DNA from 3 places in the Streptomyces sp. NPDC050528 genome. Region 1 is predicted to be linked to each of the others. Evidence: riboswitches for the same ligand, from Rfam matches in the RefSeq annotation. Region 1 holds a riboswitch; each other region holds the start of a gene.
The links. A riboswitch is a leader RNA that binds a small molecule or an ion and turns the genes downstream of it on or off. The one in region 1 is predicted to bind cyclic di-AMP.

Region 1 (10,397 bases):
ACGCCGCCGAGACGGCCGGGGTCGCGCACGCGACGGCCGGCGGGGTCGTGTTCCGCGACGCGTGGACGAGGATCGCCGCGTATGAAACCGGGGACCCGGCGGACCGCCGGGACGTCCACCGGTTGCTGGCACGGGTGTTGGGCGCCGAGGGCGAGACACCACGACGTTCCTGGCACCGGGGCGCGGGCGCGCTCGGCCCCAGCGTGCGGCTCACCGCCGAACTCCGCACGGCCGCGCAACGGGCCCGCGACGCCGGCGAACACCCCCTCGCCTGCGCCCTCGTGGAACGCGCCGCCGCGCTCTCCAGCGACCCGCGCGAACAGTCCCGCCTCCTCAACCGGGCCGCCGGGGACGCCTGGCAGTCCGGGGAGGGGGACCGGGCGCGAAGACTCGCGGCCACGACGGACAGCGACGCGTTGAACGGGGTGTTCGCGTTGCGGGCGGGGAACGCGGCCGAGGCGTTCGACGCGCTGCTGACGGCGGTGGGGCGACGGGGGCCGGGAGAACCTGCGGCTTCGCTGAACGTGGCCCCGCCGAACGCGGTCTCCCCGAGCGCTGCCTCGCCGGACGCGACATCTCCGTCGGCTACGACATCGCTCACCATTGGGACGCCTCTCACGACCGGAACACCTCGCATCACCGCCGTACCCCGAACTCCCGCCCCCGACCACGCAGTTCACCTCCTCGCCCGCGCCACCGAGGCCGCCGTCTACACCGGGGACCTGAGACGGTGCCGGGAGGCGGCGGCCGTCGCCTCCCGGGTCGGGATCGTGCCGCACGGGACGCTCGGGGGACTGGCCGCCGCGTTCGAGGGGCGGTACGAGGACGCGCGGGATCTGCTCAAGGCCGCCGCCGGGCGGTGCGGACCCGGGGGTGACCCCACCCTCCTCATCCACGCCGGGATCGCCGCGTTGATGCTCGGCGACCACACCCGTGCCACCACCGCGACCGTGCGGGCGGCGGCCTCGGCGCGGGCGCGGGGTGCGATCGTGGTCGTGGCGCAGGCCATGGAGTTCCGGGCGTACGCCGAGTTCTGGACCGGGCATCCGCGGGCCGCCGAGACGGCGACGGCGGACGCCCTGTGGCAGGCCCACGCCACCGGGCAGGACAACGGCGCCTGCCATCTGCAGGCCGCGCTCGCCATGTTCGCCGCGCTCACCGGGGACGGCGATGTCTGCCGGGAACGTGCCGCCGCCGCTCGCTCGTACGCCCTCGGTCGTGGCTTGGGGCTGCCCGCCGCCCTCGCCCAGTGGGCGCTCGCCTATCTCGACCTGAGCAGTGGCCGGTTCGCCGCCGCCGCGGCCCGGCTGCGCGCGCTCGCCGGGTTCGGGCCGGGGCACGGGCACCGGGCGATCCGGCATCTGGCCACCCCGCACTACGTCGAGGCCGCCGCCCGCAGCGGGGACACCCGGATCGCCCGCGCGGCACACGCCGACTACGACCGCTGGGCCCGTGCCGTACGCAGCCCCGACGACCTTGCCCTGAGCGCCCGTTGCCGTGCCCTGCTGGCGCCCGGCGACGAAGCCGTCGAGCACTACCGCATCGCCCTCGACCTGCACGCACACGGCACCCGTGACTTCGAACGGGCCCGTACCGAGCTGCTGTTGGGCGGTGCGCTGCGCCGACTGCGCCGGCGTACCGAGGCCCGCGACCGGCTGCACACCTCGCTGGAGGCCTTCGAGTCCTTCGGCGCCCCGCACTGCGCCGCCCAGGCCCGCGCCGAACTCCGGGCCCTGGGTACACCGGTGGCCGCGACGGCCCTGCCCGCACCGGGTGAGCTCGCCCCGACCACCCGCCTGACCGCCCAGCAACTGATGGTCGCCCGCATGGCCGCCGACGGCGCCACCAACCGCGAGATCGCCGTCCGCCTCGCCCTCAGCCCCCGTACGATCGACCACCATCTACGCGGCGTCTTCAGCCGGTTGGGCATCCGGTCACGGATCGAACTGGTGCGGCTGCTGGCCGAGGGAGAGGCCTCCTAGACGGCGCCGGTCGAGCGGGAGTCCCAGGCCGCCGGAGCCTCCCGCTCCCCGAACCCCTCCGCGTCCCACGTCCCGTCGAGCCGGGGAACCAGCCAACTCGCGGCCGCAGCACGGAAGTCGGCGGGTTCCAAAGCGCCCGCCCCCTCCGGCAACGCCCCGAGCAACGGCGCCCCGGCCACCTCCGGCAGATCGGCGACATTGCAACGCGACGCCAGGTCAGGAGTGTTGGGCCAGCTGCCGATCACCACACCCAGCAACTCAAGCCCCTGTGAACGGATTTCACGGGCTGTCAGTTCGGTCGTGTTCAGGGTGCCCAGACCCGCCGACGCCACCACCAGGACCGGAGCGCCGAGCAACTTCGCCGCGTCCGCCAGCGTCCCGCCCGCCTCGTCGAACCGTACGAGCAGCCCGCCCGCGCCCTCGACCAGCACCAGGTCGTGCTCGGTGGCCAACTTCTGGGCGGCTTCGGCGATTTCGTGCGGGCGTACCGGCGCCATGCCGGCCCGGCGGGCAGCCGTGCCCGGTGCCAACGGCTCGGGATACCGGGCGAGTTCGGTCGCCGTGACCGCGCCCGCGAGCCGCGTGACCTCGTCGGCGTCCCCGCGTTCGTCCGGCCGTAGACCCGTCTGGGCGGCCTTCAGGACGGCCACTGTGCGGCCGGAGGCGAGCGCTGCGGCTGCTACCGCGGCTGTGGTGATCGTTTTGCCGACCTCCGTGCCCGTGCCCGTGATCACCAGTACCGGCATGTCATCCCTCCCGTGCCGCCGCGCAGACCGCGCGGGTGATCCGAGCCAGGTCGGTGTCGCCCGTGACGTACGGCGGCATCGTGTAGACGAGGTCGCGGAACGGCCGGAGCCACACGCCCTCGCGTACGGCCGCGTCCGTCGCGGCCTTCATGTCGACGTCGTGGTCGAGTTGGACCACGCCGATGGCGCCGAGGACGCGGACGTCCCGGACACCGGGGAGCTGTGCCGCCGGGGCCAGGCCCTCCCGTAGGCCCGTCTCGATGCGCTTCACCTCCGTCAACCAGTCCTGGTGCAGGAGGAGTTCGAGCGAGGCGCAGGCCACGGCGGCCGCCAGCGGGTTGCCCATGAAGGTCGGGCCGTGGGCCAGGACCGGTACCTCGCCCCGCGAGATGCCCTCGGCCACGCGTGACGTGCACAGCGTCGCGGCCATCGTCAGGTAGCCGCCGGTCAGCGCCTTGCCCACGCACATCACGTCCGGCGTCACCGCCGCGTGCTCCGCCGCGAACAGCGCGCCCGTGCGGCCGAAACCCGTCGCGATCTCGTCGAACACCAGCAGTACGTCGTGCGCGTCGCACGCCTCGCGCAGCACGCGCAGATACGCGGGGGAGTGGAACCGCATCCCGCCCGCACCCTGCACCACCGGCTCCACGATCACCGCGGCCAGTTCGTGCGCGTGCCGCTCGATCAACTCGCGCAGTTGGTCGGCGTACGACTCCTCGTACTCCGTCGGCGGCGCGTCCGCGAACACCTGGCGCGGGAGCACCCCGGACCACAGCTCGTGCATCCCGCCCTCGGGGTCGCACACCGACATCGGCTGCCAGGTGTCGCCGTGGTAGCCGCCGCGCCAGGTCAGCAGGCGCTGTTTCGCGGGGCGGCCGAGCGAGCGCCAGTACTGCAGGCACATCTTCACCGCGACCTCGACCGACACCGAGCCCGAGTCGGCCAGAAACACGTGCTCCAGGCCGTCCGGAGACATGTCGACAAGGAGCTTCGCGAGGCGCACGGCGGGCTCGTGGGTGAGCCCGCCGAACATCACGTGACTCATCCGGCCGAGCTGCTCCTGGGCGGCCTCGTTGAGCACGGGGTGGTTGTAGCCGTGGATCGCCGACCACCAGGACGACATCCCGTCGACCAACTCGCCCCCGCCGCCCGCCAGTCGGAGCCGCACCCCGCTCGCCGACTCCACGACGAGCGGGTCGACACGGCCGGGCATCGGACCGTACGGATGCCAGACGTGCCGTCGGTCCAGTTCCAGCAGCTCCGGGACGGGCAGGCGGTCGATCGGGTCAGGCATTGGGCGCGATGTCCGTTCCGGCACCTCGACGGCGTACGGAGACCAGGTCACGGCGCACCTCGTCGACGTGCGGCGCGGGGGCGGACGTAGAGGCGGCGGCGGGAGCGGAACCGCAGACTCCGGCGCCCTCGTGTCCACCGCAGCCCCCGCCGCATCCGGCGTCCTCGTGTGATCCGCAGCCGCCCGCCGTCGCCCGGTGCTGCGGCAGGGTCACCTCGCCCGCGCCCTCCACCTCGAAGCCCGCGTCCGCGATCATCTCCAGGTCGGCGTGGCCGGCCTGGCCCTCGCTGGTGAGGTAGTCGCCGAGGAAGATCGAGTTGGCGAGGTTCAGGGCGAGGGGCTGCATCGTGCGCAGGTGGACCTCGCGGCCGCCCGCGATACGGACCTCGACGTCCGGGCAGACGAAGCGGACCATCGCGAGGATGCGCAGACAGCGCTGCGGGGTGAGGTGCCACTCGGCGGCGAGCGGGGTGCCCTCCATCGGGATCAGGAAGTTCACCGGCACCGAGTCGGGGTCGAGATCGCGGAGGGAGAAGACGACGTCCACCAGGTCCTCGTCCGTCTCACCCATGCCGGCGATCAGGCCTGAGCAGGCGGACAGGCCGGCCGCGTGCGCCTTCTGCACGGTGTCGACGCGGTCGGCGTACGTGTGGGTGGTCGTGATGTCGCCGTACGTCGACTCGGACGTGTTGAGGTTGTGGTTGTAGGCGTCCGCGCCCGCCTCGCGCAGCCGGTCGGCCTGGCCGTCGGAGAGCAGGCCGAGGCAGGCGCACACCTCGACGCCCTCGTTCTGGTCCTTGATCGCCTTGATGGTGCCCGCGACCCGGTCCACGTCCCGGTCGGTCGGACCCCGGCCCGAGGCGACCAGGCAGACGCGCTTGGCGCCTCCCGCCACACCGGCCGCCGCGGCCTTCGAGGCAGCGTCGGGTTTCAGCCACGTGTACTTCAGGATCTCGGCCTTGGAGCCGAGCCGCTGCGAGCAGTACGAGCAGTCCTCGGGGCACAGGCCGGACTTCAGGTTGACGAGATAGTTGAGCTTCACCCGTCGGCCGAACCAGTGCCGGCGCACCTTTCCGGCCGCGGCCACGACATCCAGCAGGTCGTCGTCCGAGGTGGCGAGGACGGCGAGTGCTTCCGCGCGGGTCGGCAGCTCGCGCCGAAGCCCCTTGTCCACGAGCGTGTTCAGCAGGTCCATGAGATCCGATCCTGTCCTACGGGACCGCCCGCGGCCAAGGAGAGATTGAACAAGAGATGGGGCGGGCGGTGTGGGTATCACCACACCATGGGCGGCTGGTCGTCCGATTAGTGTCTGTGCACTGCCTACAAAAGCCCCGGAGGACCCATGGCGTTCGGCTGGATCGACGAACAGGCGGAGCAGCGCCGTCGCGCCGGGCTCGTGCGGACGCTGCGACCCCGTCCCGCCGACTCGCCGCTGCTGGATCTCGCGAGCAACGACTACCTGGGTCTGGCCCATCACCCCGAGGTCGTCGAGGGCGCTGCTGATGCCGCGCGGACCTGGGGCGGGGGGTCCACCGGGTCGCGGCTCGTCACCGGTACGACCGAGCTGCATGCCCAACTGGAGCGCGAACTGGCCGAGTTCTGCGGCTTCGAGGCGGCCCTCGTCTTCTCCTCCGGGTACGCGGCCAACCTCGCCGGTGTCACCACGCTCGCGCCGCACGGCTCGCTGATCGTCTCCGACGCGGGGAACCACGCCTCGCTCATCGACGGCTGCCGGCTGGCGCGGGGTGCGACCCAGGTCGTAGGACATGCCGATCCGGACGGGGTGCGCAAGGCGTTGCGGACGCATGACGGGCAGGCCGTGGTCGTGTCCGACTCGGTGTTCTCCGTGGACGGGGACGCGGCGCCGGTGGGGGCGCTCGCCGAGGCGTGCCGGGAGTTCGGGGCGGGGCTGCTGCTCGACGACGCGCACGGGCTCGGGGTGCTGGGCGAGGGCGGGCGCGGGGCGCCATACGCGGCGGGGCTCGCGGGGTGTGAGGACGTGGTCGTGACCGTGACCCTGTCCAAGTCGCTCGGCAGTCAGGGCGGTGCCGTGCTCGGGCCGGCCAGGGTGATCGACCATCTGGTCAACGCGGCGCGGACGTTCATCTTCGACACGGGGCTCGCGCCCGCTGCGGCCGGCGCGGCGCTGGCCGCGCTCACCCTGCTGCGGCGCGAGCCCGAGCGGGCTGCCCGGGCGCGCGCCGTGGCGGGCGACCTGCACGCACGGCTGACCGCCGCGGGTCTGGAAGCGGTACGTCCGGACGCCGCCGTGGTCTCGGTGCGTGCGCCGTCCCCGGAGGCGGCCGTGCAATGGGCGGCCGACTGCCGTACGGCAGGGCTGGCCGTGGGCTGCTTCCGTCCTCCTTCCGTGCCCGACGGCATCTCACGGCTCAGGCTGACCGCCCGAGCGGACCTCTCCGGGGCCGAGATCGAACGCGCTGTACGTGTGATCGGCGAGACGCGACCATGAGTCGGCGTGACACGGCCGTGCGTCGCCTGCGATCGGACAGATCAGTGGAACGTGGCGAGGAAGCCCGTCCAGCTCGCGGGGGAGAAGAGCAGGGCGGGTCCTTGCGGGTCCTTCGAGTCGCGTACGGCGAGCAGCCCCGCGCGGGGGCCTGAGCGCGGACGAGCCGCCTCGACGCAGTTGTTCGCTCCCGTGCTGTAGCTGCTGCGCAGCCACCGCACACCGGACAGTTCAGAGCTGTCAGAACTGGAAGGTACGTTCCGAGGCAGTGCAGACATGGTGCCTCCTTACGCGCCGTCACCTATCCCGGCGATGTAATCCGACGAATCCTCGGGCGAAAGGGCGTGGAACTGAAGGGTGTTGAAGGCCTCGGTGTAGGCCTCTAGGTCTTCTTTCCGTTCGAGGTAGAGGCTACTCGTCAAGTGGTCTAGAACAACCACGTCCAGATCAGAAGTGCTCGGAAAGGAGAAGATAACGAAAGGCCCGGTGATGCCGATGTGTGCTCCTGCGGCGAACGGCAGTACCTGAAGCCTCACTTGGGGCAGCTTGGCCGCCTCCACGAGCCGGTCCAGCTGACGTGCCATCACCCCCGGCCCGCCCACCTCGCGCCGGAGCACCGCCTCGTCGAGGACCACGCTCAGCTCCAGCGGCGGATCCGCGCGCAGCACGTCCTGCCTGGCCAACCGCACCTGCACCAGGGCGTCCAGCCGGTCGGGGCCGTCGTTGTCGAGGCCTCCCACGGCGGCCCGGGTCACCGCGCGGGCGTACTCCGGCGTCTGCAGCAGTCCGGGGACCACCGAGGTCTCCAGGGTGCGCAGCGTGCTGGCCTGTGACTCCAGGCTGATGAAGTCCCGGTAGGCGGGCGGCAGTACACCGCGATAGGCGTGCCACCAGTGGTGCCGGCCGCCGCCGTCCTCGGAGCCCGCCAACACGAGGAGCATGTCCCGAAGTTGTGGGTCGCCGACCTGGTAGGCGTCCAGGAGTAACCGGACGTCGGGCGGTTTCACGCCACTCGCGCCCGTCTCGATGCGGCTCACTTTCGACTGGTGCCAGCCGACCAGCCGGGCCGCCTCACCGCTGGTGAGCCCCGCCTCCGCACGCAACGCGCGGAGTTCGGCGCCCAGTTTCCGGCGGCGCACCGCGGGACCGTACTGCATGGGTTTCTCCTTACTCCTTCCGAGCCGCCCAAATACGGTCTGGGGTCGCAGAGTTCACCGCTTCGAGCGACAGATATATGCATATCTTGGTGGATCGCCACCGTTACCGACGCGGTAATGGCAGTCTGGCGAAGAAGCACCAGTCCGGGACCGTACTCGAACCATCCGCTCCGTGTCGGACACCGGTCCCGCGGGAAAGGGACGACCGCGCCATGGCAGACCATCTGGAAGCATCCGTCACTCTGCCGAGCGATCCCGCCTCGGTCTCCGCCGCCCGCACGTATGTGGTCGGGACCCTGGTGGATTGGGGACTTCCGGCGGACACGGAGGTCGCCGACACCATCCGCCTCATCGTCTCCGAACTCGCCACCAACGCCGTACAGCACACCTTCGGGCAGTCACCCACCTTCACGGTGGACATCGAGCTGGAGCGTGACGAACGGCTGCGCATCGGCGTCACCGACAGCCATCCCCGGTTCCCGAAACGCCTGCCGGCCGCCGTCCAGCAGGACAACGGCCGGGGCATGGTGATCATCCGCTGGCTGACCGCGGAGTGCGGCGGCAGGCTCAAGGTCCGGCCCACCCTGGAGGGCGGCAAGACGGTATCCATCGAGGTGCCCTGGACGGTACCGGCCCGCCCGGTGACCGCCGCGGGCCAGCAGGAGCCGTAGAACGGCGTGGTGAACGTCCCCGGACGCCCGAGGGGGTGGCGGTCCGTCAGGAGACCGCCACCCCCTCGGGAGTTTTCGGCGTGGGTCAGCTGACCCGGCCGTACCAGACGCTCTTGGTCCAGATCTTCTGCAGTCTCACCACGTCCCCGGTCTTCGGGGCGTGCCAGATCTTTCCCTTGCCGGCGTAGATGCCGACGTGGTAGACGCTGGAGCCCGAGTGGAAGAAGACGAGGTCCCCGGCCTTGCGGCTCTTGGCCGAGATGTGGTGGGTCTTGTTGTACTGCTGGGCCGCCGTACGGGGCAGTTTCTTGCCCGCCTTCTTGTACGAGTACAGCGTGAGCCCGGAGCAGTCGAAGCGGCCCGGTCCGGTGGCCCCGTACCTGTACGGGGCGCCCTTCTTGGACGCCGCGACCTGGAGTGCCTTCGTCGCGGGTGTCGCGGCCGCGGCGTCGGATGCGACGCCCGGTATCACGACGGAGCCGCCAACGGCGGCGATGGCGAAGGCCGAGGCCGTACCGGCCCTGACCATCAGCGACGGGACACGATTGAGCGCAGTCATGCGCAACCCTTCGTCAGCCGCCTGTGAAGGATGACCTGTCGGATTCGGGCTGGCGAAGTTGCCCGGCCGCTGACGCGGCTTCACCCCAAGGGCTGCTCGGCCCGGTCATGGCGTGACCGTCCCGGCGACCCGTCGTGCTTGGGTCCTCCACTCCTGCCGATGCAATCCTGTCGACCTGTCATCCGGGCGGCGGCAGGACTCGGCGTCCGCCCGGATCGCCCCGCCGCTGCGGCGGGGTCTTGTCGTCAGACAGGGATCTTCACCTATGAATGTCCGAAAAGCCCAACGGAACCGGGGATTTGTGGGGTTACTCACCACTCACCCGTTCGGCTGAACGCATCGGTGTTCGAGGGAGTGTCGAGGCGGGTGTGACGCCCGGACCAGCACCGGAACACTTCATCCGGCCCTCGGGCTACGCGTGTTGCGCAACCCGGACGGCCGTATGCGCGGAGGCGCGACTACGCCGATCGGGGGTACGTCGTTCGGCTCGTTTCGACGTCGTCCGGGACAGCTTCGCGTCCGTCAACTGTCGGAGGGCGAGGGCAGGGTGACGCGCGCCGTGCGGCGCTCCCCGTCCAGCACGCGCAGCGCCCGCGCGAGTGTGGGGGCGTGCAGCTCGGTCTCGCCCCGCTGGTGCATCAGCGCCAGCGCGTCCCGGAGCTCGGCGGCCTTGGCCACGAGCGCCTGAGCGGCCCGCAGACCACGGTACGTGTCACCGTTGTGCGCCGGGTTGATTCGGCCGAGGAGGTCGGCCACATCCAGGTAACGGTCGATCAACTCGCCCTCGGCGCGCGTGAGTGCGGGCAGCGGCGGCAGTTCCGGCGGCAGCATCGTCGGCTCACTCCCCGCCGTGCTCGATGAGCGAAGTCTTCCGCGTGGCCACGATCCGGTCCACCAGCCCGTATTCCAGGGCTTGTTGGGCATCCATGATCCGGTCCCGCTCGATGTCCTCGCTCACCTGCGCCACCGTCCGGCCCGTGTGCAGGGCCAGCAGTTCCTCCAGTTGGACCCGGGTGCGTGCCAACTCCTCTGCCTGGATGGCGAGATCACTCGCCTGACCCTGGATCGGCTCGGGGAGCGAGGGCTGGTGGAGCACCACCCGCGCACCCGGCAGCGCGGACCGCTTGCCCGGGGTGCCCGCCGCGAGCAGCAGCGCCGCGGAGGTGCCGGCCTGGCCCAGGCAGATCGTCTCCACGTCACACGTGACGAACCGCAACGTGTCGTAGATCGCCGACATCGCGGTGAACGAACCGCCGGGCGAGTTGATGTACAGCGAGATGTCCCGGTCCGGTGCCTGGTATTCGAGGTGCATGAACTGGGCCATCACGTCGTTCGCCGAGATGTCGTCGATCGGCGTCCCGAGAAAGACGATCCGCTCCTCCAGCAGCTTCGAGTACGGGTCGAGGGTCCGGTGCCCGGCGCTGGTGCGCTCGGTGAACTCGGGCAGGACATGGCGGGCGGACGGTCGGGTCATGGGTGCCCCTCCTTCGGCGTCTGTAAGAAATGTACAGGACGTACATG
Region 2 (10,397 bases), on a different contig from region 1:
AGGCGGACGACGCGGTGGCCAAGTCCGCCGCGCTCGGCTTCAAGGCCGGCAGCCCGGTCTACCTGGACATGGAGTCGTACGACATCACCAACACGGCCTGCAACAACGCCGTGTTGACGTACGTCCGCGCCTTCGACAAGGAACTGCACGCCAAGATCTACCGCAGCGGCCTCTACGGCTTCTCCAGCTCCAGCGCCAAGGCGATCGCGACGGCGACCAACAAGACGGACCTGCCGGGCAACCTCTGGTACGCGCTCTGGGACAAGACGTACACCACGACCTCGGACTGGCCCTGGGGCTCCACCCAGTTCACCAACCACAGCCGCGCCCACCAGTACCTGGTCAACAGCAAGGAGACCCGCGGCGGTTACACGATCACCGTGGACCGCGACACGTGGGACGCGCCGGTCGCGATCACCGGCTGAGTCCCGCGCCCGAGCCTCACGCGTGCGTGCCGGTGCCCGAAGTCCTGGTGAATCGTTGGTCGAATGGGTTGGCCCCAGGCGACCCACTGCCTACCATCGATCACCGCAAGACTTTGTGCACCGTCGCACAATCTCCAACGGGAGGCTCCCTTGCACCGCCGCCGTCGCACCGCGCTCGTCCTCACCGCCGTGATCGCCGCCGCGGCCCCCGCCCTGACCGCCTGCGGAAACGATGCGCACCCAGGTGCCGCGGCCGTCGTGGGCGGCCAGCGCATCACCGTCGCGCAGCTGCAGAGCAGGGTCAACGAGGTGCGCACGGCCCAGCGGTCGTCCGTACAGAACCAGGCACAGTACGAGCGCGCCGTCGCCACCACCGGCGGCCTCACCCGTGAGACGCTCTACGGCATGGTCTTCGACCGGGTCGTCCACCGCGCCGCCCAGGACGCCGGAGTCACCGTCACCCGCAAGGACATCCAGGACATGCGGGCCGGCCTCGCCCAGCAGGCGGGCGGCTCCAAGGCCCTGGAGGCGACCTGGCTCGCCCAGTACGGCGTCCCCCCGCAGAGACTCGACGAGAACCTCCGCCTCCAGGTGGAGGGCCGCAAACTCGCCGCGAAACTTGGCACCGACACCACCCAGCCGGCCTTCTGGAAGGCCCTCTCCACCGCCTCCAAGGAACTCCACGTCGACCTGAATCCGCGCTACGGCACGTGGGACGTGGCCAAGAGCAGCCGGGTGGACGCGAAGACGCCGTGGGTGCGGGAAGTTACTGCGGCGGGGACTCAGCAGTCGGCGTGACGGGCGTGACCGGTGTGACTCGCGTGACCGGTGTGACCGCCTGGCCGGCGTAACGGTACGGCGGGGTTGAGCGCCGGTGAGTGTGCGGTACTGGCGGGAGCGCCGACGGGCCTGTGGACAACAGGGCCGCTCGTCGGCCTGTGGATAACTCCGGGGCTGTCGGCGGCGTGGGTTACGTTCGGTGGGTGAACGCAACCAGCTCCGCCCCCGATGGCAACCCGGCCTCCGCCCCCGGCCGCATCGTCCTGCTCACCACCAGCCACCGCGTCGCCCCCGGCCTGCTGTCCTGGCCCGCGTGGCAGGCGCTGCACGACGCCGACCTGGTGTTGTGCGGGGACGGCGCGCATCCGCAGCTGCCGTATCTCCGTGAAGCGGGGATACGGGTGGACGAGGAGTCCCCGACCGCCGAGGAACTGGTCGCGGACTGCGCGGACGGCTCCACGGTGGTGGTCGTGGCCACTGGCGAGGGCGAGCCCACCCTCACCGACGGCCTGGCCCGCCTGGCCGGCTCCGGCCGCGTCCAGATGCCGGACCTGGAACTCCTCCCCGCCTCCTACGACCTCCCGGGCGCCCGCCTCCTCGACCTCGTCCAGGTCATGGACCGCATCCGCGCCGAGTGCCCGTGGTCCTCGCAGCAGACCCACGAAGGCCTGGCGAAGTACGGCATCGAGGAGGCATACGAGCTCGTCGACGCGATCGAGGAGGGCGACCGCGACGAACTCCGCGAGGAACTGGGCGACGTCCTCCTCCAGGTCGTCTTCCACGCCCGCATCGCCGAGGAGGACCCCGACGCCCCCTTCTCCATCGACGACGTGGCCGCCGGCATCATCACCAAGCTGATCCACCGTCACCCCCATGTCTTCGGCGACGAGACTGCTTCAACTCCCGAGGACGTGAAGGCGCATTGGCTCCGCACGAAGGCCGAGGAGAAGCGCCGTACCTCTATTACCGAGGGCATCCCCATCGGCCAGCCCGCCCTGGCCCTCGCCTCGAAGCTGGCATCGCGTGTGCGGACGGCGGGACTTGAGGTGACGTTGCCTACGGGGGACGCCGGCATAGGGATCGGGTACGAGTTGCTGGCGCTGGCTGTGCGGGCTGAGGCGGACGGGGTGGATCCGGAGGCGGCGTTGCGGGCGGCGGGGCGGGCTTATCGGGATGCGATCAGGGAGGTGGAGTCGGGGAGCGGGGCCGGACGGTGAAGGTGAAGTAGGGCGGGTGAGGTCGCTCCGAGGGGCGGATTCGGGGGCGTGGGCTCAGTACCGTGGGGAGTGTTGGGGCAGGGACGGGTTCGGGTGTGGGGGAGTGCGTGGACGACGGGGAGTTGGAGCGGCTGGCTGACGAGGCGGCCGATGTGTTGGCGATGGGATTGGGCTCGCCTGACTGGGCCGCGGTCCAGAGCGAGTTTGTGACCTGGTTCAGACGGCGCGGACTGGACGCGTATGCGGGGGCTATCGGCGCTGTCCAATGGGGGAGGAGACGATCCCCCAGCGAGGAGCGGATGGCACTGTGGCGTCGCCAGCTGCGCGAGGGAATCGGGAGGCCGTCCGACGTCGCGGCGGCCAGCGAACTCCGCTCCCTCACCGATCGGTTGCTCCCGTCCGTGCTGCTGGCGCCCAGCGACGGAGCACTTGTCGACATCGGACGGCCGGCGCCCCTGCCCCTACCCCCCGAGCCCACCGGCGGAGACCTCCTCGACTTCCGCCTCAGCACCTTCAACGGGCAGGTCGTCGGCGTCCAGCACGTGAACAACACGTACGGCGCAGTCCCGCCTTCGGGTGACGCCCAACCAGGCCCGCTCGACTGGCCGTTGGTGAAAGACGTCGAGCCGCGTACACACGGGGTCCGGCCGACCCGCCGGGTGAAGGGGCTGCCCGCGTTGCCGCCGTACGTACGCAGGGACCAGGACGGGATGGTCGACTCGGCTTTGGAGCAGGCGCGTTCGGAGGGCGGATTGGTGGTCGTCCTTGGTCCGGCGTACTCGGGCAAGTCGCGTACCGCCCTGGCTGCGATGGCTCAAGTACTCCCCGAATACCGCGTGTTCGCGCCCGCCCAGCATGAAGACCTACGGAAGCTGCCCGCGCTGCTGCGGGGCCGGGCGGAGCGGTGTGTCGTCTGGCTGGACGACCTCGACGTGCATCTCGGGAACGGTGGTCTGGAGCCGAGACTGCTGGGCCAGTTGACCGGGCTCGAAGCGGTCGTACTGGCGACGATGCGGGAGGAGGCCTACGCCAAGCACGCCCGGAGGACGTCCGCTCAGAGCCGGCTGCTGGGCCTGGCGCAGCTCGTTGAACTTCCTCGCGTCTGGGGGCCCGCCGAACGGAAGCGTGCTGAGGAGATGGGTGATCCCCGGCTCGTCGAGGCTGCCCGCGAGAGCGGCACGGTGGGAGTCGCCACCTACCTCGCCATCGGCCCCCGCCTCTGGAACGACTGGCAACTTGCCCCGAACCGGGAGCGGCACCCTCGCGCCCACGCGCTGGTACGGGCGGCCGTGGATCTGGCCCGGTGCGGGCTGAAGGGGCCTTTGTCGCAGGACCTGTTGGTGATGATGCACGAGAGGTACGACGTCGAGGGGCTGGAGCGGGAGTCTCTGGAAGACGCCTGGGAGTGGGCCGGGCGGAAGCGGTACGGGGTGCTGCGCCTGCTGAGGTGGAGCGAACGGCCGAAGGGATCGTTCGCGGACGTGTTGCCGTATTTCGTGTACACGGCTGACCAGGACGAGACGTTCCCGCCCGTCGCCGACTGGGTGTGGGGGTACGCGCTGGAGGAGGCGCGGGCCAACCCGGCGATGTACGAAGTAGAGAGCGTTGCCGCCAGGGCACGGACGGCATATCTGAGCAAGGCCGAGACGGGGGACGCGTCGGCCATGCACGCCCTCGGCCTGCTCGAAGAGAGCCTTGGGGAGGGGGAGAAGGCCGAGTCGTGGTTCCGACGGGCAGTGGAGGCGGGGTGGGTCGAGTCCGCTGGGTACCTTGGGCGGCTGCTTGTGGAGCGCGGCGAGAGCAGGGAGGCGGAACCCTTCCTGGAGTCGGCCGCCGAAGCCGGGGACGGTGACGCGGCAATGCTGCTCGGAAAGCTCTTGTTGGAGCGAGCCGAAGGGTGGATGTGGGACGGGGCCGAGGCGGGGAACCCGGAGGCCATGCACCGCTTGGGCGATGTGCTGTTCGGAAAGGGGGATGTCGAGGCCGCCGGCGGTCGCTACTTCGAGGCGGCGACCGTGGGATATACCGGGGTCGCCCTGAGCCTGGGTTTGTGGCATCTCCTGCGCAACGAGCGTGACGAAGCCGAGGTGTGGCTGGGTCGCGCGGCGGGAGACGGCAATGAGCGGGCAAGTTACCCGCAAGCACTGTTGAAGCGCGAGCCTGCGGCCCTGGCGGATGTCGCGACCTACTTCAGCGACACCGACGACTGGCCCCTCGATATTGCCCACTACGGCGTCGTACTGGAGAAGCAGGGCGACCTCGACGAAGCCCGTGCCCAATACGAGAAGGCCTACGAGTCCGGCGACTCCTACGGTGCCTACCGACTCGCCACCCTCCTCGAAAAGCAGGGCAACCCCGAAGAAGCCAAGCTCTGGTACCGCAAAGCCGCCGACATGGGACACCCCGCTGCCCTGAATGCCCTCGCCGAGCGCACCCCCACCCCGGATACCGTCAAGGAGTGACAGACCAGCCCAGCCACCCCACCCCGCCGGATCCCGGGACCCCCGCCCCCGAACTCTTCACCTGGGAATTCGCCACCAACCCCTACCCCGCCTACGCCTGGCTCCGCGAACACGCCCCCGTGCACAAGACCCGCCTGCCCAGCGGGGTCGAGGCCTGGTTGGTCACGCGTTACGGCGATGCCAAGCAGGCGCTCGCCGACCCGCGCCTCTCCAAGAACCCCGCTCACCACGACGAACCGGCGCACGCCAAGGGCAAGACCGGGATTCCGGGTGAGCGCAAGGCCGAGTTGATGACGCATCTGCTGAACATCGACCCGCCGGACCACACGCGCCTCCGACGACTGGTCAGCAAGGCGTTCACACCCCGGCGGGTGGCCGAATTTGCGCCCCGGGTGCAGGAGTTGACGAACGATCTGATCGACCGGTTCGCAGCGGAGGGCTCCGCCGACCTCATCCACGACTTCGCCTTCCCGCTCCCCATCTACGCCATCTGCGACCTCCTCGGCGTCCCCCGCGAGGACCAGGACGACTTCCGGGACTGGGCGGGCATGATGATCCGTCACGGGGGCGGGCCGCGAGGCGGAGTCGCGCGGTCCGTCAAGAAGATGCGGAGCTATCTCGCCGAACTCATCCACCGCAAGCGCGAGGCTCTGACCGACGCCCCCACCCCGCACCTTGACGCGAACCTCTCCGGCGCCCCCGCTCAGCAACCCGGCAGGAACCCCTCCGACACCCCCGCCTCCGCCCCCGCCCCCGGCGAAGACCTCCTCTCCGGCCTCATCCGCGCCTCCGACCACGGCGAGCACCTCACCGAGAACGAGGCCGCGGCGATGGCCTTCATCCTCCTCTTCGCCGGGTTCGAGACGACCGTCAATCTGATCGGCAACGGCACGTACGCCCTCCTCACCCACCCCGACCAGCGCACCCGCCTGGAGAAGTCCCTGGCCGCGGGGGAGCACGACCTCCTCGAAACCGGCGTAGAGGAACTCCTGCGCTACGACGGCCCGGTGGAGCTCGCCACCTGGCGGTTCGCCACCCGGCCGCTCACGCTCGGCGGGGAGGACATCGCGGCCGGCGACCCCGTGCTCGTCGTACTCGCCGCCGCGGACCGTGATCCGGAACGGTTCGCCGATCCCGACGTGCTCGATCTCGGGCGGCGTGACAATCAACACCTCGGTTACGGCCACGGGATCCACTACTGCCTCGGCGCCCCGCTCGCCCGCCTGGAGGGCCAGACCGCGCTGGCCACCCTCCTCACCCGCCTCCCCGACCTGCAACTCGCCGTGGATCCGGCCGACTTGCGCTGGCGCGGCGGCCTCATCATGCGCGGACTCCGCACCCTCCCCGTGGAGTTCACCCCAGAGCGCCCCTGAACGGGGTGGTCAGAGCCCGCGAACCCCAAGCCCGAACAGGTCATCCAGCGCCCTAAACCCGAAAGTGACAGTTCTTCAACTCTGTGATCTTCACGTGATCTCCGTGGCATTAACTTGTGACAAGTGATCGACTGTGGATACGTTCACCTACCAGCGCGGCGCCCCGCACCACCCCTCGCACCACCCCGCACGCCCCCCGCCGCGCGGTCCCCCCGCTGTCACGCGAAAGGCCTCCGCATGCTCTCCGGGAACGGTCGTCACCGTCGCCCCCGTCAGGCTCCGGCACTCCTCGTCGCGGCCGGCGTCACCGGCTCCGCCATCGCCATCCCGCTCCTCGGCGCCGCCGCGGCGAACGCCGCCGACGGCACGACCTGGGACAAGGTGGCCAACTGCGAGAGCGGCGGCTCCTGGAGCGAGAACGACGGCAACGGCTACTACGGCGGCCTCCAGGTGACGCAGGACGAATGGGACAAGTACGGCGGCCTCGACTACGCGCCCAGCGCCGACCTGGCCAGCCGCTCCCAGCAGATAGCCGTCGCCGAGAAGATCCTCGCCGACAAGGGCACCTCCGCCTGGACGACCTGCGCGCTGCTCTCCGGCCTCACCACCACCTCGGGTTCGACGAACGTCGACACCGGCCTCGCGAGCGACTCCCCGTCGGGCACCCCGACCGGTTCGTCCGACTCCGACGCGGACTCCGGTTCGTCCGACCCGTCCACTTCCTCCGGGTTGTCCGACTCCGGCGTCACGGACTCGACTTCGTCCGGCACGTCTGGCACCTCCGACGCGTCCGGCGACTCGTCGAGCGACAGCCCCTCGCCCACCGCGACGGACAACTCCGCCAAGTCCGACAAGTCCGCCACTCCTTCGGCCGGTGACGACTCGGTCGCCGCTTCCCCGAAGCTCGACGAATCGGACAACTCGGCCCAGGCGGCGGGCAAGTCGAGCCTCGTCGACACCGGCGCGCTCGGTGATTCCGGCGAGCAGGGGAGCAGTCAGCAGAGTGCCGGGAAGCACCGCGGGGCGAGTGCCGAGGAAAGTGTGACGCCGCAGACGTACACCGTCCGCGCCGGCGACTCCCTCGCGTCCATCGCCGACTCCCTTGGCTTCGACGGCGGATGGCGTGCACTCTACGCCGAGAACAAAAAGGTGATAGGCGCCGATCCGACCCAGATCGCCGCCGGTCAGACCTTGGATGTCGGCACGGAAGCGGACGAAAACTAGCAAGAGGGCGGCGGGAGTTCGCGTCATGCTTCGCTCGGGAATGTCCGGTTTGATCAAAGTGTGGGATGAGTCTCAGAAGGCCTGATCGTCTTTGAAATCCCGTGGATTCTCTGTCTACGGTCAAGGCCGCTCGTCACCACGAGCGTCCGGTTGCCGCAACGCCGAGTCCTGCCAGCGGCCTCCGGGAACAGTCGTCGCGTCAAGCGCCGTAGGCAGGAGCGGGGGACCCAAGGTAAGCGCCGGGCCCGGCAGTTGATGCCGGGTGCGGCTTGGGGTGAAGTCGTGCGCCGAGAGGTGCGCGGCCGGGCAACTCACACGGCCCGAACCCGACAGCTCACCTCGCAGGCGTCGGTGAGGGGATTGGGATTTTCCATGCTGTTTTCCAGCAAGGGCAAGCACCGCCGTCCGTCCAAGGCCACCCGCGTCGCCACGCTCGCCGGCGTCACCGGTGTCGCGATAGCCGCCCCGCTCATGGCGACCGGCAGCGCCTCCGCCGCCACCGCGTCCGAGTGGGACACGGTCGCCAGCTGCGAGTCCGGCGGCAACTGGTCCATCAACACCGGTAACGGCTACTACGGCGGCCTGCAGTTCTCCGCCTCGACGTGGGCCGCGTACGGCGGCACCGCCTACGCCGCGACCGCGAACCAGGCCTCCAAGTCCCAGCAGATCGCCGTGGCCGAGAAGGTTCTCGCCGCCCAGGGCAAGGGCGCCTGGCCCACCTGCGGCACCGGCCTGTCGAGCGCCTCCTACTCCGGCGGCAGCTCCAGCTCCTCCTCGAACAGCTCGTCCGGCACCAGCTCCTCGAAGAGCACCACCGAGCGTTCCACGAGCGACACCACCGCCTCCCGCTCCGCCGAGCGCCCGGCGGCCAAGAAGACCGTCACCACCCCGACCGGCAAGAAGGTCAAGAAGGGTGACGGCGAGTACAAGGTCGTCAAGGGCGACACCCTCAGCTCCATCGCCGAGAAGCACAAGGTGAAGGGCGGCTGGCAGCAGCTGTTCAAGCTGAACAAGGACATCATCGACGACGCCGACTTCATCTTCCCGGGTCAGCAGCTCCACCTTAAGTAGTACTCAGCTGAACCACAGCGCCCTCACATCCGTGGGCTCCATCATGGAGACCTCGTGAGGGTCACCCCCGTCCCCCACGGGCTCCCCGCTCCGGTGCGTGTTCCCCCGTACGCACCGGGGCGGGGCTTTTTGTGCCCGGCTTCTGCAAGCCGCGCGCATTTTTACCGGACTCTTTGTTCCGTTCGGAAACAATTTACTCTCGGTTCTGTCCATCAGGCGGCCGACCGGATGGCCAATCGCCCCGAGCCGGTTAGGCTCGTCTCGCAGAGCCGCTGCGGTGTTGCCGTAGCCGCGTCAGAACCCAAGAAGGAGATGCTCGTGCCGTCCATCGACGTCGTCGTAGCCCGGGAAATCCTGGACTCCCGAGGCAACCCCACGGTCGAGGTCGAGGTCGGCCTCGACGACGGCAGCACGGGTCGTGCCGCCGTTCCGTCCGGCGCCTCCACGGGTGCCTTCGAAGCCATCGAGCTGCGTGACGGCGACCCCAACCGCTACGGCGGCAAGGGTGTCGAGAAGGCCGTCCTCGCCGTCATCGAGCAGATCGGCCCGGAGCTCGTCGGCTACGACGCCACCGAGCAGCGCCTGATCGACCAGGCGATGTTCGACCTGGACGCCACCGACAACAAGGGCTCGCTCGGCGCCAACGCCATCCTCGGCGTCTCCCTCGCCGTCGCGCACGCCGCGTCCGAGGCCAGCGACCTCCCCCTCTTCCGCTACCTCGGCGGCCCGAACGCGCACCTGCTGCCCGTTCCGATGATGAACATCCTGAACGGCGGCTCGCACGCCGACTCGAACGTGGACATCCAGGAGTTCATGATCGCCCCGATCGGCGCGGAGTCCTTCTCCGAGGCGCTGCGCTGGGGCGCCGAGGTCTACCACACCCTCAAGAAGGTGCTGAAGACCAAGGGCCTGTCCACCGGCCTCGGCGACGAGGGCGGCTTCGCCCCGAACCTGGAGTCCAACCGCGCCGCCCTCGACCTCATCATCGAGGCCATCAAGCAGGCCGGTTACATCCCCGGCGAGCAGATCGCGCTCGCGCTCGACGTCGCCGCGTCCGAGTTCTACAAGGACGGCAAGTACGAGTTCGAGGGCAAGTCCCGCTCGGCCGCCGAGATGACCGAGTACTACGAGGAGCTCGTCTCCGCGTACCCGCTCGTCTCCATCGAGGACCCGCTGTACGAGGACGACTGGGCCGGCTGGAAGGTCATCACCGACAAGATCGGCGAGAAGGTCCAGATCGTCGGCGACGACCTCTTCGTCACCAACCCCGAGCGCCTCGCCCGCGGCATCGAGGAGGGCACCGCCAACGCCCTGCTCGTCAAGGTGAACCAGATCGGCTCGCTGACCGAGACCCTGGACGCCGTCGAGATGGCCCAGCGCAACGGCTTCAAGTGCATGATGTCCCACCGCTCCGGCGAGACCGAGGACGTCACCATCGCCGACCTCGCCGTCGCGGTGAACTGCGGCCAGATCAAGACCGGCGCCCCGGCCCGCTCGGACCGCGTCGCCAAGTACAACCAGCTGCTGCGCATCGAGGAGATCCTCGACGACGCGGCCGAGTACGCGGGCCGCAGCGCGTTCCCCCGCTTCAAGGGCTGAGCGGTATCGGGCTGACCCCGGGGATCCACCGGGTCAATCCTTAGCCAGTCGTACGTACGTCCCCGCACCCGGTCCCGTACCGTGTGCGGGGACGTACGCACGTGTGAAGGGGAGGCGGGACATGGCCGTGAAGGACCGGGACCGGTTCTCCACCGCGACCAGGCTCAAGCTGCTCGGCGAGCAGACGGCGGCCCGTGTCTACCGCTCCCAGACCAAACGGCAGGCCCGCCGCTCCCGGCTCACCGG
Region 3 (10,397 bases), on a different contig from region 1:
GAGGCGCTGAACAACATCGCCGCCGCCAAGGACCGGCCGCTGATCATCGTGGTCAACGACAACGAGCGCTCGTACTCGCCCACGATCGGCGGCCTCGCCAACCACCTGGCCACCCTGCGCACGACCGACAGCTACGAGCAGGTCCTCGCCTGGGGCAAGAGCGTCCTGCTGCGCACCCCGGTCGTGGGCAACACCGTCTACGAGTCGCTGCACGGCGCGAAGAAGGGCTTCAAGGACGCGTTCGCCCCGCAGGGCATGTTCGAGGACCTGGGCCTCAAGTACGTCGGCCCGATCGACGGACACGACATCGGCGCCGTCGAGTCCGCGCTGCGCCGCGCGAAACGCTTCCACGGCCCGGTCCTCGTCCACTGCCTCACGGAGAAGGGCCGCGGCTACGAACCCGCCCTCGCCCACGAGGAGGACCACTTCCACACCGTCGGCGTGATGGACCCGCTCACCTGCGCACCCCTCGCCCCCTCCAACGGCCCGTCCTGGACCAGCGTGTTCGGCGACGAGATCCTGCGCATCGGTGAGGAACGGGACGACGTCGTGGCCATCACGGCGGCCATGCTGCACCCGGTGGGCCTCGGCAAGTTCGCCGCGAAGTTCCCGGACCGGGTGTGGGACGTCGGCATCGCCGAACAGCACGCGGCCGTATCGGCGGCGGGCCTCGCGACCGGCGGGCTGCATCCCGTCGTCGCCGTCTACGCCACCTTCCTCAACCGGGCCTTCGACCAGCTCCTGATGGACGTGGCGTTGCACCGCTGCGGGGTGACGTTCGTCCTGGACCGCGCCGGGGTGACCGGAGTTGACGGGGCGTCACACAATGGCATGTGGGACATGTCCATCCTCCAGGTGGTGCCGGGACTTCGCATCGCCGCCCCGCGTGACGCCGACCAACTCCGGGCCCAGCTACGGGAAGCGGTCGCCGTCGACGACGCGCCGACCCTGGTCCGGTTCCCGAAGGAGTCGGTCGGGCCGGAGATCCCGGCGATCGAACGGGTGGGCGGCCTCGACGTGCTGCACCGCGCTTCGGAGAGCCCCGAGGTGCTGCTCGTCGCGGTGGGCGTGATGGCGCCCGTCTGCCTCCAGGCCGCCGAACTCCTCGAAGCGCGCGGCATCAACTGCACGGTCGTGGACCCCCGTTGGGTCAAACCCGTCGACCCGGCGCTGCCCGGCCTCGCCGCGCAGCACAGGCTGGTGGCCGTCGTAGAGGACAACAGCCGTGCCTCCGGCGTCGGCGCCGCCGTGGCGCTGGCCCTCGGGGACGCCGAAGTCGACGTCCCCGTACGGCGGTTCGGCATCCCGGAGCAGTTCCTCGCGCACGCCAAGCGTGGGGAGGTGCTCGCCGACATCGGCCTCACACCCGTCGAGGTCGCCGGACGGATCAGCGCAAGCCTGGCGGTCAAGGACACGAACGCCGGCACAGCCAAGGAGAAACCCGAATGACCAAGGAGTTCGACCTCAACGCGCTGCTGGCCGAGCGCGGAGCCGAGCGCTACGAGCTGCACGCCAAGTACCTCAACCACCAGCTCCCGCGCATGCTGCACACCATCGGCTTCGACAAGGTCTACGAGCGGGGCGAGGGCGCCTACTTCTGGGACGCGGACGGCAACGACTACCTGGACATGCTCGCCGGGTTCGGGGTGATGGGCCTGGGCCGCCACCACCCCGTCGTCCGCAAGGCGGTGCACGACGTCCTCGACGCCCAGCTCGCCGACCTCACCCGCTTCGACTGCCAGCCGCTGCCCGGTCTGCTCGCCGAGCAACTCCTCACCCACAGCCCGCACTTGGACCGGGTGTTCTTCGGCAACAGCGGTACGGAGGCGGTCGAGACCGCGCTCAAGTTCGCCCGCTACGCCACCGGGAAGCCGCGTGTCCTGTACTGCGACCACGCCTTCCACGGCCTGACCACCGGCTCGCTCTCGGTCAACGGCGAGGACGGCTTCCGGGACGGCTTCGCCCCGCTGCTGCCGGACACGGCCGTACCGCTCGGCGATCTCGACGCCCTGGCACGGGAGTTGAAGAAGGGCGACGTCGCCGCGCTCGTCGTCGAGCCGATCCAGGGCAAGGGCGTCCATGAGGCACCGCCCGGCTATCTGCGGGCCGCGCAGGAACTCCTGCACCAGCACAAGGCGTTGCTCATCGCCGACGAGGTACAGACCGGCCTCGGCCGCACCGGCGACTTCTACGCCTACCAGCACGAGGAGGGCGTGGAGCCGGACCTGGTCTGCGTGGCCAAGGCGTTGTCCGGCGGGTATGTGCCGGTCGGCGCGACCCTCGGCAAGGACTGGATCTTCAAGAAGGTCTACTCGTCCATGGACCGGGTGCTGGTCCACTCGGCGAGCTTCGGGTCCAACGCCCAGGCCATGGCGGCCGGTCTCGTCGTCCTGTCGGTCATGGAGAACGAGCAGGTTGTCGCCAACGCCCGTGCCACCGGGGAGCAGTTGAAGAACCGGCTCGCCGCGCTGGTCGACAAGTACGAGCTGCTCGCCGACGTCCGCGGCCGGGGCCTGATGATCGGCATCGAGTTCGGGAAGCCCAAGTCGCTGAAGCTGCGCAGCCGTTGGACCATGCTGCAGGCCGCGCGCAAGGGGCTGTTCGCGCAGATGGTGGTCGTGCCGTTGTTGCAGCGGCACCGGATCCTCACCCAGGTCTCCGGCGACCACCTGGAGGTCATCAAGCTGATCCCGCCGCTGATCATCGGCGAGCGTGAGGTGGACCGGTTCGTGGACGCGTTCACCGCTGTGATGGACGATGCGCACAGTGGCGGCGGGCTGATGTGGGACTTCAGCAAGACGCTCGTGAAGCAGGCGGTGGCGAACCGGTAGGGGCTTTTGCCTCTGAGGCAAGAGATTTGCCTCGGGGGCAAGCCTGCGGCTGAATGGAGAGCATGAGCTCTCCCGAGACCTCGCCGGAACCGCAGGCCCAGCCGGAACCGTCGGCCGGGCCGGTCGAAGACCTGCCGGCCACCGTCGCACCCCAGCTCCGCGCCCTGCGCCGCCGCGCCTCCCTGACCCTGGAGGTCGCCGCCCGCTCGGCCGGGCTCTCGCCCGCCCATCTCTCCCGGCTGGAGACCGGGCAGCGCCAGCCCTCGCTGCCGATGCTGCTCGCGCTCGCCCGCATCTACGGTACGACAGTCTCGGATCTGCTCGGCGAGACGGTCACCGACCGGGAGGCCGTCGTCCGCGCCGCCGACATGGAACCCACCCGCGCGGGCGGCTGGACCTACTGGCAGGCGGGCGCCCCCGGCCGCGGGATGCAGTCCCTGCGCGTGCGCATTCCGCACGGCTCCCAGGGCGACATCGTGCGCGTGCACCCCGGCGAGGAGTGGCTGTACGTCCTCACGGGCCGGCTGCGGCTGCGCCTCGGCGACACCGCGCACATCCTCGCGCCGGGCGACAGCGCGCACTTCGACTCGCTGACCCCGCACCGCCTCGCCGCCGCCGACGAGGACGGCGTCGAGGTCCTGTTCGTCCACACCCTGCTGCAGAGCCCCACGGCCACCCTGTGCCTGGGCCCGATCACCGGAGAGACGCCATGAGCGGCAACAACATCGAGGACAAGTTCCCCCGCGCCCTGTGGGTGCGGCTCATCATCTACATCGCCGTCGGCCACCTCTTCGCGGCCTTCATCTACCTGCTGTTCTCCGTGGGCGCCAAGTAGCCCGCGACGGCGGCCTGTTGAGCCGGGTCGGTCGCTTCGGCCGCTTCGGCCGCTTCAGTCGAGCAGGCGCTCGCGCAGCCGCTCCCGGATCTCCGGGGTGATCCCCAGTCCCTGTTCCAGGTAGGCGTCCACACTGCCCCAGGTCTCCTCGACGGTGTCGAAGGCCGCCGTCAGATACTCGGCGCGGGCGTCGAAGAGGGGGCTGAGGAGTTCCATCACCTCGGGGGAGTAGGCAGAGACGGCGGAGCCGCTGCGGCGCACCTTGTAGCGGCGGTGCTTCGCGTTCGACTCCAGGTAGTCGGTCAGGATCGCCTCGCGCTCCACGCCCACGGCGAGCAGCGTCACGGCTATCGACAGGCCCGCGCGGTCCTTGCCCGCCGCGCAGTGCATCAGCGCGGGAACGCTGTCCTCCGCGAGCGAGTGCAGCACCTGGGAGTGCTCGGCGGTGCGCTCCGTGACGATCGTGCGGTACGAGGCGATCATCCGGTTCGCGCCCTTGTCGCCGCCGAGGATCTCGCGCAGCTGGTCCATCTCGCCGTCGCGGACCATCTTCCAGAACTCGGAGCCGTCCGCCGGGTCGCTCAGCGGCAGATTCACATTGCGCACGCCGGGCAGCTCGACGTCGGGACCCTCCAGCTTCTGGTCCGACGCGTTGCGGAAGTCGAAGATCGTGTGCAGGCCCAGCGAGGTGAGGAACGCGGCGTCCTCCTCGGTCGCGTGCGCGAGATGACCGCTGCGGAACAGCACCCCGTGCCGCACCCGCCGTCCGTCCACCGTCGGAAGTCCGCCCACGTCCCGGAAATTGCGCACTCCGGACAACTCCGGCTCGGTCGACGGAATCTGCTGCGTCACGAGGACTCCTCCCACTCGGCCCGACGGCGCGGCTCACCGGCGGGCACGTTCTCGACGATACGACATGGGTTCCACCGGCAATGAGTTGTCCACAGGCGTTGCCTCACAGCCCCCCTGCCGTTGATGATGTTGGCGCTTGAGCGGACTTGTTCGAATCTGTGAGGGACCTGATGCTGGAGATCGCCGAGAACGGCCGTACGTGGGTGCTGTCGGGCCCCACGAGCAGTTACGCCGTCCATCTCACCGAGGCCGACGAGCTGCTCCACCTGCACTGGGGCCCCGCGATCGCACTCGCCGACGCCGAGGAACTCGCCGCCCGCCCGCTGCCCGGCGGCTCCTCCTTCGAGTCCCCGCTCGACGGCCGGGAGGAGTACCCCGTCGAGGGCGGCCCCCGCTTCGCCCGCCCCGCCCTCTCCGTGCGGACGCCCGAGCGGCGCGGTACGGAGTGGACCTTCGAGCGGTACGACACCGAGGGCGACGAGCTGCGGCTGCGCTTCCGCGACACCGGACTGGCGATCACGCTGCACTACCGGATGCGCGGCGACGTCGTAGAGCGCTGGACGAGTCTCGACAACGGTGGGGCCGAGGCGCTGGAGCTGTTGCGCGCCGACTCCGCGACCTGGACGCTGCCCGAGCGGGAGGGGTGGCAGCTGTCGCAGTTGCACGGGCGGTGGGCCGCCGAGTCACGGCTGGTGCGTTCCGGTCTCACCTACGGTGAGAAGGTCATCGGCAGCCGGCGCGGCCACACCGGGCACCCGCATCTGCCCTGGGTGGCCCTCGACACCGACGCGACCGAGGAGCGCGGCGAGGTCTACGGCTGTGCCCTCGGCTGGTCGGGGTCCTGGCGGATCGCCGTGGCCCAACTCCCGGACGCGCGCGTGCAGATCACCGGCGGCGCCGGTTACGACGAATCCGGGCTGCTGCTCCTGGAGGCGGGGGAGTCCTTCACGACCCCCGTCTTCGCCGGGCTGTGGAGCGACGCCGGCTTCGGCGGCGCCAGCCGCACCTGGCACGCGTACCAGCGGGCGTACGTCATCCCGGACGCGGACCAGGACCGGCCGGTGCTCTACAACTCCTGGGAGGCCACCCAGTTCGACATCTCCGAGGAGCAGCAGGAGGTGCTCGCGCAGCGTGCGGCGGCGGCCGGTGTCGAGCTCTTCGTGGTCGACGACGGGTGGTTCGGGAAGCGCACCAGCGACCGTGCCGGACTCGGCGACTGGACCCCCAACCCGGACCGCTTCCCCGCAGGACTCAAGCCCCTCGCCGACCGCGTCCACGCGCTGGGCATGCAGTTCGGCATCTGGGTCGAGCCCGAGATGGTCAACCCGGACAGCGACCTGTACCGCGCCCACCCCGACTGGGTGCAGTACCAAGAGGGGCGAAAGCGGACGGAGTTCCGCAATCAGCTCGTACTGAACCTCGCCCGCGAGGACGTCCAGGAGTACCTCTGGGAGCAGCTCGACACGCTGCTCTCCAGCGCCCCGATCGACTACGTGAAGTGGGACTTCAACCGCTGTTTCACGGACGCCGGGTGGCCCGGTGACGCCTATCCGCAGCGCCTCTGGGTCGACCATGTGCGGGCGCTGTACGGCCTGTTGGACCGGTTGCGGGCGGCCCACCCGGGGGTGGCCTTCGAGTCCTGCTCGGGTGGCGGCGGCCGCATCGACCTCGGCATCCTGAGCCGCACGGACCAGGTGTGGACCTCGGACAACACCGACCCGCTGGACCGGCTCGCGATCCAGCACGGGTTCAGCCAGATCCACCCCGCGCGCGTGATGGCCGCCTGGGTCACCGACAGCCCGAACACTCAGCTCAACGACCGGGTCAGCAGCCTGCGTTTCCGGTTCGTGAGCGCCATGGCCGGAGTGCTCGGCGTCGGCGGCGACCTCTCGGAGTGGACCGAGGAGGAACTCGTCGAGGCCCGCCGCTGGGTCGACCTCTACAAGGAGATCCGCCCGCTCGTGCAGCACGGCGACCTCTACCGCCTGCGCCCGCCGAGCGGCGGCCTGAGCGCCGTGCAGTACGTGCGCGGCGACGAGACCGTCGTCCTCGCCCTGCTCCAGTCGCAGAACTACGGCGAGCCGCTGCCGGCGCTCCGGCTGCGCGGGCTCGACCCGACGGCGTCGTACGAATGCCTCGAAACGGGCGAAGTCCACCGGGGTGCCGTCCTGTTGCACCACGGACTGCGGACCGGGCTGCGCGGTGACCTTGATGCGACGGTTCTCCGTCTGCGTCGCATCTGATCCTTCTGTCCCAATTGCAGCCTTCGTTCCAACTCGCTCTGGAATAAAGGAACCTGATGATTGCGTACGTGAGCAGCGTCATATTCGTGACCGTGAGTCGTTCGTCATGTTCACGTAATTGGCATGCTTTTACAGGGGAATTGAGGGGTTGAGTCCCGGGGGAATTCACGGAGGGTGACTGTGAATTCCCACAGGGGATCGCAAGGAACGCAAATCCGTGGAACCTCCTGCTTGTCCCTTTGCGTCTTCCTCGCTTACGTTCGCCACCAATCCGGACGGACGCCCAGTCCTGCCGCCGACCGGACTTCGCATCCACTCACCCGTATGCGGCAGGAGCGGGGGACCCACAGGTAAGACGCCTGTTCCGGTCTCCGGAACGGGCTTGGGGTTTAGCCGCGACCAGCGCGCGGCCGGGCATCTCCAGCCCGCACCCGACAGCTCACCTCGCAGGCGCCGGAGAGGAATTCGTCATGCCCGCGAAGGGTAAGCACCGCCGCCCGAAGTCCCAGCGCTTCTCCCGCTCGATGGCCGTAGCCGGAACCGGCGGTGCCGCGCTCGCCCTTCCGCTCATGGGAGCCGCCGGCGCCCATGCCGCGACCCCGACTTCTGCTCCGGAAAAGGCGGTTCAGTCCGTTCCGGCGACCGAGAAGGCCGTCGCGGAGAAGGCGACCGTCAAGGCCTCCGGCGTGAAGACGTATTCGGTGCGGTCGGGCGACTGGCTCGCGAAGATCGCCGAGGAGCAGGACGTCACCGGCGGCTGGAAGAAGCTCTACCAGGACAACCGCGAGGCGATCGGCAGCGACCCGTCGCTGATCCACCCGGGCCTGAAGCTCTCCCTCGGTGAGAAGGCCGCGACGAGCGGGACGGGCGGGGCGGACACGGCCAAGTCCTCCAAGTCGTCCGGTACTTCGTCGTCCTCGTCGTCTTCCTCTTCGAAGAGCACGTCGGCCACGCAGAGCGACACGAGCACCAGCACTTCCACCGGCTACGCCCTCCCCGTGACCGGCGCGACCATCGGTACCGGCTACCACGTCGCCGGCAGCATGTGGTCCAGCGGCTACCACACGGGCGTCGACTTCGTCGTCCCGACCGGCACCACCGTCAAGGCGATAGCCGCGGGCACGGTCGTCTCGGCGGCCTACGACGGCGCGTACGGCAACGAGGTCGTCATCCGGCACGCGGACGGCGAGTACTCGCAGTACGCCCACATGTCGCAGCTCTCCGTCTCGGCCGGCCAGACCGTGACCGAGGGTCAGCAGATAGGCCTCTCCGGTGCGACCGGCAACGTGACCGGCCCGCACCTCCACTTCGAGATCCGGACCACGCCGTACTACGGCTCGGACGTGGACCCGGTCGCCTACCTCCGCTCGCACGGCGTCACCGTCGGCTGACATCGGGCCCCGACGCCCCTGCCCCACGCCATCGAAGGCCGGACCCAGATCCTTGGGTCCGGCCTTCGGGCATGGCAGTTCCGGGGTCAACGCCCCTGATCAGAGGCTTATTCCGACTTTGGACAACCCTTTACAAGTGGCTTATCTCACCGCCCGTCAACCCCTAAATACGATCGCGTAGGTCACAGGTGAGGGTGAATTATGGTTGCCGTGGCTAACGATTCGAAGAGTGACAACAGATCAGTGATCGGGTCGTACGTGGCGGTGGGGGACAGCTTCACCGAGGGCGTCGGCGACCCAGGGCCCGACGGGGCGATGGTCGGCTGGGCCGACCGGTTCGCGGTACTGCTCGCGGATCGGCGGCCCGAGGGCGACTTCGAGTACACCAACCTGGCCGTGCGCGGGAAACTGCTCGACCAGATCGTCGAGGACCAGCTCACCCGGGCCAAGGAGATCGGGCCCGACCTGGTCTCGCTGGCAGCGGGCGGCAACGACATCATCCGTCCGGGCACCGACCCCGACGAGGTCGCCGAGCGCTTCGAACGCGCGGTCGCCGACCTCACCGCCGCCGTCGGCACCGTCATGGTGACGACCGGCTTCGACACCCGCGGCGTGCCCGTGCTCAAGCATCTGCGCGGCAAGATCGCCACCTACAACGGACATGTGCGGGCCATCGCCGACCGCTACGGCTGCCCGGTGCTCGACCTGTGGTCCCTCAAGACGGTCCAGGACCGGCGGGCCTGGGACGGCGACCGGCTCCACCTCTCTCCCGAGGGGCACACGCGCGTGGCGCTCCGCGCCGGCCAGGTCCTCGGCATCGAGGTCCCGGCCGACCCGGACCAGCCCTGGCCCCCGCTGCCGCCGCGCGGCACGCTCGACGTCCGGCGCGACGACGTGCACTGGGCGCGCGAGTACCTGGTGCCGTGGATCGGGCGCAGGCTCCGGGGCGAGTCCTCCGGAGACCATGTCGAGGCCAAGGGCGCGCTGTCGCCGGACGACATCAAGATGCGGATCGAACGGGTCGCCTGAAGCGGGGTGAGTGCGTTACGGAGCCGCAGAGTCATGGGTGTGGCTGCCGCGCCGGGGGGTTCTACGTCGTCGTACGCCCCGGCGCGGTCACGGGCACCACGGTCTGCGAACTGAACCGACTGTCTACAGGGCCGAACCGAGTCTCTACGCAGGGACGGTTCAGGGCGCGGTCAACGCCGCCCGCTCCAGGCCGAGTTCCCGTGCCAGCGCCTCGTCGACCCACTCCAGGGCGCGCGCCCGCGACACCGCTCCCGCGTAGGCCGTCATCTGTACGGCGAGGCCGTCCAGGAGGGCCGTGAGGCGCAGGGCGGTGGTGGCCGGGTCCGGGCAGTGGAACTCGCCCGCGGTCACTCCCTCGGCGACGACCTCGGCGAGGGCCTGCTTCCACTGCCGGTCGAGATCGCGGGTGACGTCCAGGAGGGCGGGTTCGCGCAGGGCCGCCGCCCAGCCCTCGATCCACAGCCGCCAGCCCTTGGCCTGCCCGGTCGGCGCGTACCACCGCACCGCCGCCCGCAGCCGCCGCAGCGCGGTCGTACGGCGGCCGAGCAGCTTGCGCAGATGCGCCAGGTCGTCCTCGGCGGCGAAGGCGAACGCGGCGGCGACCAGTTTCTCCTTGGTCGCGAAGTGATAGAGCACCAGCGCGTTGCTCACCCCGAGCGCCGAGGCGACGTCGGCGATCCTGACCGCCGCCACGCCCCGCGCCTCGATCTGCTCCACGGCGGCCCGCAGCAACTCGGCCCGCCGCTCCGCCACGCTCAACCGCACTCTCGCCACGTGATCACCCTAATCCGTTGCCCCAGGGGTGTTGTCCCGTACGTCAGCGGTATCAGTCGGTCACCGGTACCAGCACGTCACCGGTACCAGCCGAATCGTTCCGCGATGACCGGCAGCCGGTCCGCGACGATGGCGTGCGCGGCGGCGCGCGGTGTCGTGCCGTCGGCCTCCGCGCGGGCCAGCATCAGATCGATCAGGGCGCGCATGGAACGCCGGGTGTGCGCGAAGGCCTCGTCCGCGTCCGCGCCGATGTCGCCGAACAGGGTCCACCACCACCAGGCGTTCGTCCCGGAGTTCACGACCACGTCGGGCAGAACGGTGACCCCGCGCGCGGAGAGCAGTTCCTCCGCCTCGGGCAGGACGGGCATGTTGGCCGCCTCGACGATCCAACGGGCCGTGATTCCCCGCTGGTTCGTGGTGTCGATCGCGTACGACACCGCCG

Region 2: linked by a shared signal. The riboswitch ahead of ACIBK4_RS18810 (transglycosylase family protein) and the one ahead of ACIBK4_RS25750 (C40 family peptidase) in region 1 are both predicted to bind cyclic di-AMP.
Region 3: linked by a shared signal. The riboswitch ahead of ACIBK4_RS39915 (peptidoglycan DD-metalloendopeptidase family protein) and the one ahead of ACIBK4_RS25750 (C40 family peptidase) in region 1 are both predicted to bind cyclic di-AMP.

What each region holds. Positions count from the first base shown of each region.
Region 1 is NZ_JBITHH010000007.1:380,405-390,801, reverse strand. It holds gene ACIBK4_RS25790 (LuxR C-terminal-related transcriptional regulator) at 1-1,982, shown strand, start outside; gene bioD (dethiobiotin synthase) at 1,979-2,728, opposite strand; gene ACIBK4_RS25780 (adenosylmethionine--8-amino-7-oxononanoate transaminase) at 2,730-4,022, opposite strand; gene bioB (biotin synthase BioB) at 4,015-5,217, opposite strand; gene ACIBK4_RS25770 (8-amino-7-oxononanoate synthase) at 5,365-6,492, shown strand; gene ACIBK4_RS25765 (DUF397 domain-containing protein) at 6,534-6,767, opposite strand; gene ACIBK4_RS25760 (helix-turn-helix domain-containing protein) at 6,777-7,646, opposite strand; gene ACIBK4_RS25755 (ATP-binding protein) at 7,859-8,317, shown strand; gene ACIBK4_RS25750 (C40 family peptidase) at 8,403-8,876, opposite strand; cyclic di-AMP (ydaO/yuaA leader) riboswitch at 8,880-9,059, opposite strand; gene ACIBK4_RS25745 (hypothetical protein) at 9,399-9,707, opposite strand; gene ACIBK4_RS25740 (ATP-dependent Clp protease proteolytic subunit) at 9,715-10,350, opposite strand.
Region 2 is NZ_JBITHH010000005.1:115,042-125,438, reverse strand. It holds gene ACIBK4_RS18840 (glycoside hydrolase domain-containing protein) at 1-425, shown strand, start outside; gene ACIBK4_RS18835 (SurA N-terminal domain-containing protein) at 576-1,223, shown strand; gene ACIBK4_RS18830 (nucleoside triphosphate pyrophosphohydrolase) at 1,409-2,422, shown strand; gene ACIBK4_RS18825 (tetratricopeptide repeat protein) at 2,722-4,884, shown strand; gene ACIBK4_RS18820 (cytochrome P450) at 4,881-6,257, shown strand; gene ACIBK4_RS18815 (transglycosylase family protein) at 6,495-7,481, shown strand; cyclic di-AMP (ydaO/yuaA leader) riboswitch at 7,676-7,844, shown strand; gene ACIBK4_RS18810 (transglycosylase family protein) at 7,854-8,552, shown strand; gene eno (phosphopyruvate hydratase) at 8,865-10,151, shown strand; gene ACIBK4_RS18800 (septum formation initiator family protein) at 10,273-10,397, shown strand, end outside.
Region 3 is NZ_JBITHH010000014.1:152,738-163,134, forward strand. It holds gene dxs (1-deoxy-D-xylulose-5-phosphate synthase) at 1-1,449, shown strand, start outside; gene ACIBK4_RS39890 (aspartate aminotransferase family protein) at 1,446-2,831, shown strand; gene ACIBK4_RS39895 (helix-turn-helix domain-containing protein) at 2,894-3,544, shown strand; gene ACIBK4_RS39900 (DUF6126 family protein) at 3,541-3,666, shown strand; gene ACIBK4_RS39905 (tyrosine-protein phosphatase) at 3,721-4,518, opposite strand; gene ACIBK4_RS39910 (alpha-galactosidase) at 4,689-6,761, shown strand; cyclic di-AMP (ydaO/yuaA leader) riboswitch at 7,065-7,227, shown strand; gene ACIBK4_RS39915 (peptidoglycan DD-metalloendopeptidase family protein) at 7,232-8,152, shown strand; gene ACIBK4_RS39920 (SGNH/GDSL hydrolase family protein) at 8,396-9,181, shown strand; gene ACIBK4_RS39925 (TetR/AcrR family transcriptional regulator) at 9,341-9,955, opposite strand; gene ACIBK4_RS39930 (Glu/Leu/Phe/Val dehydrogenase dimerization domain-containing protein) at 10,033-10,397, opposite strand, start outside.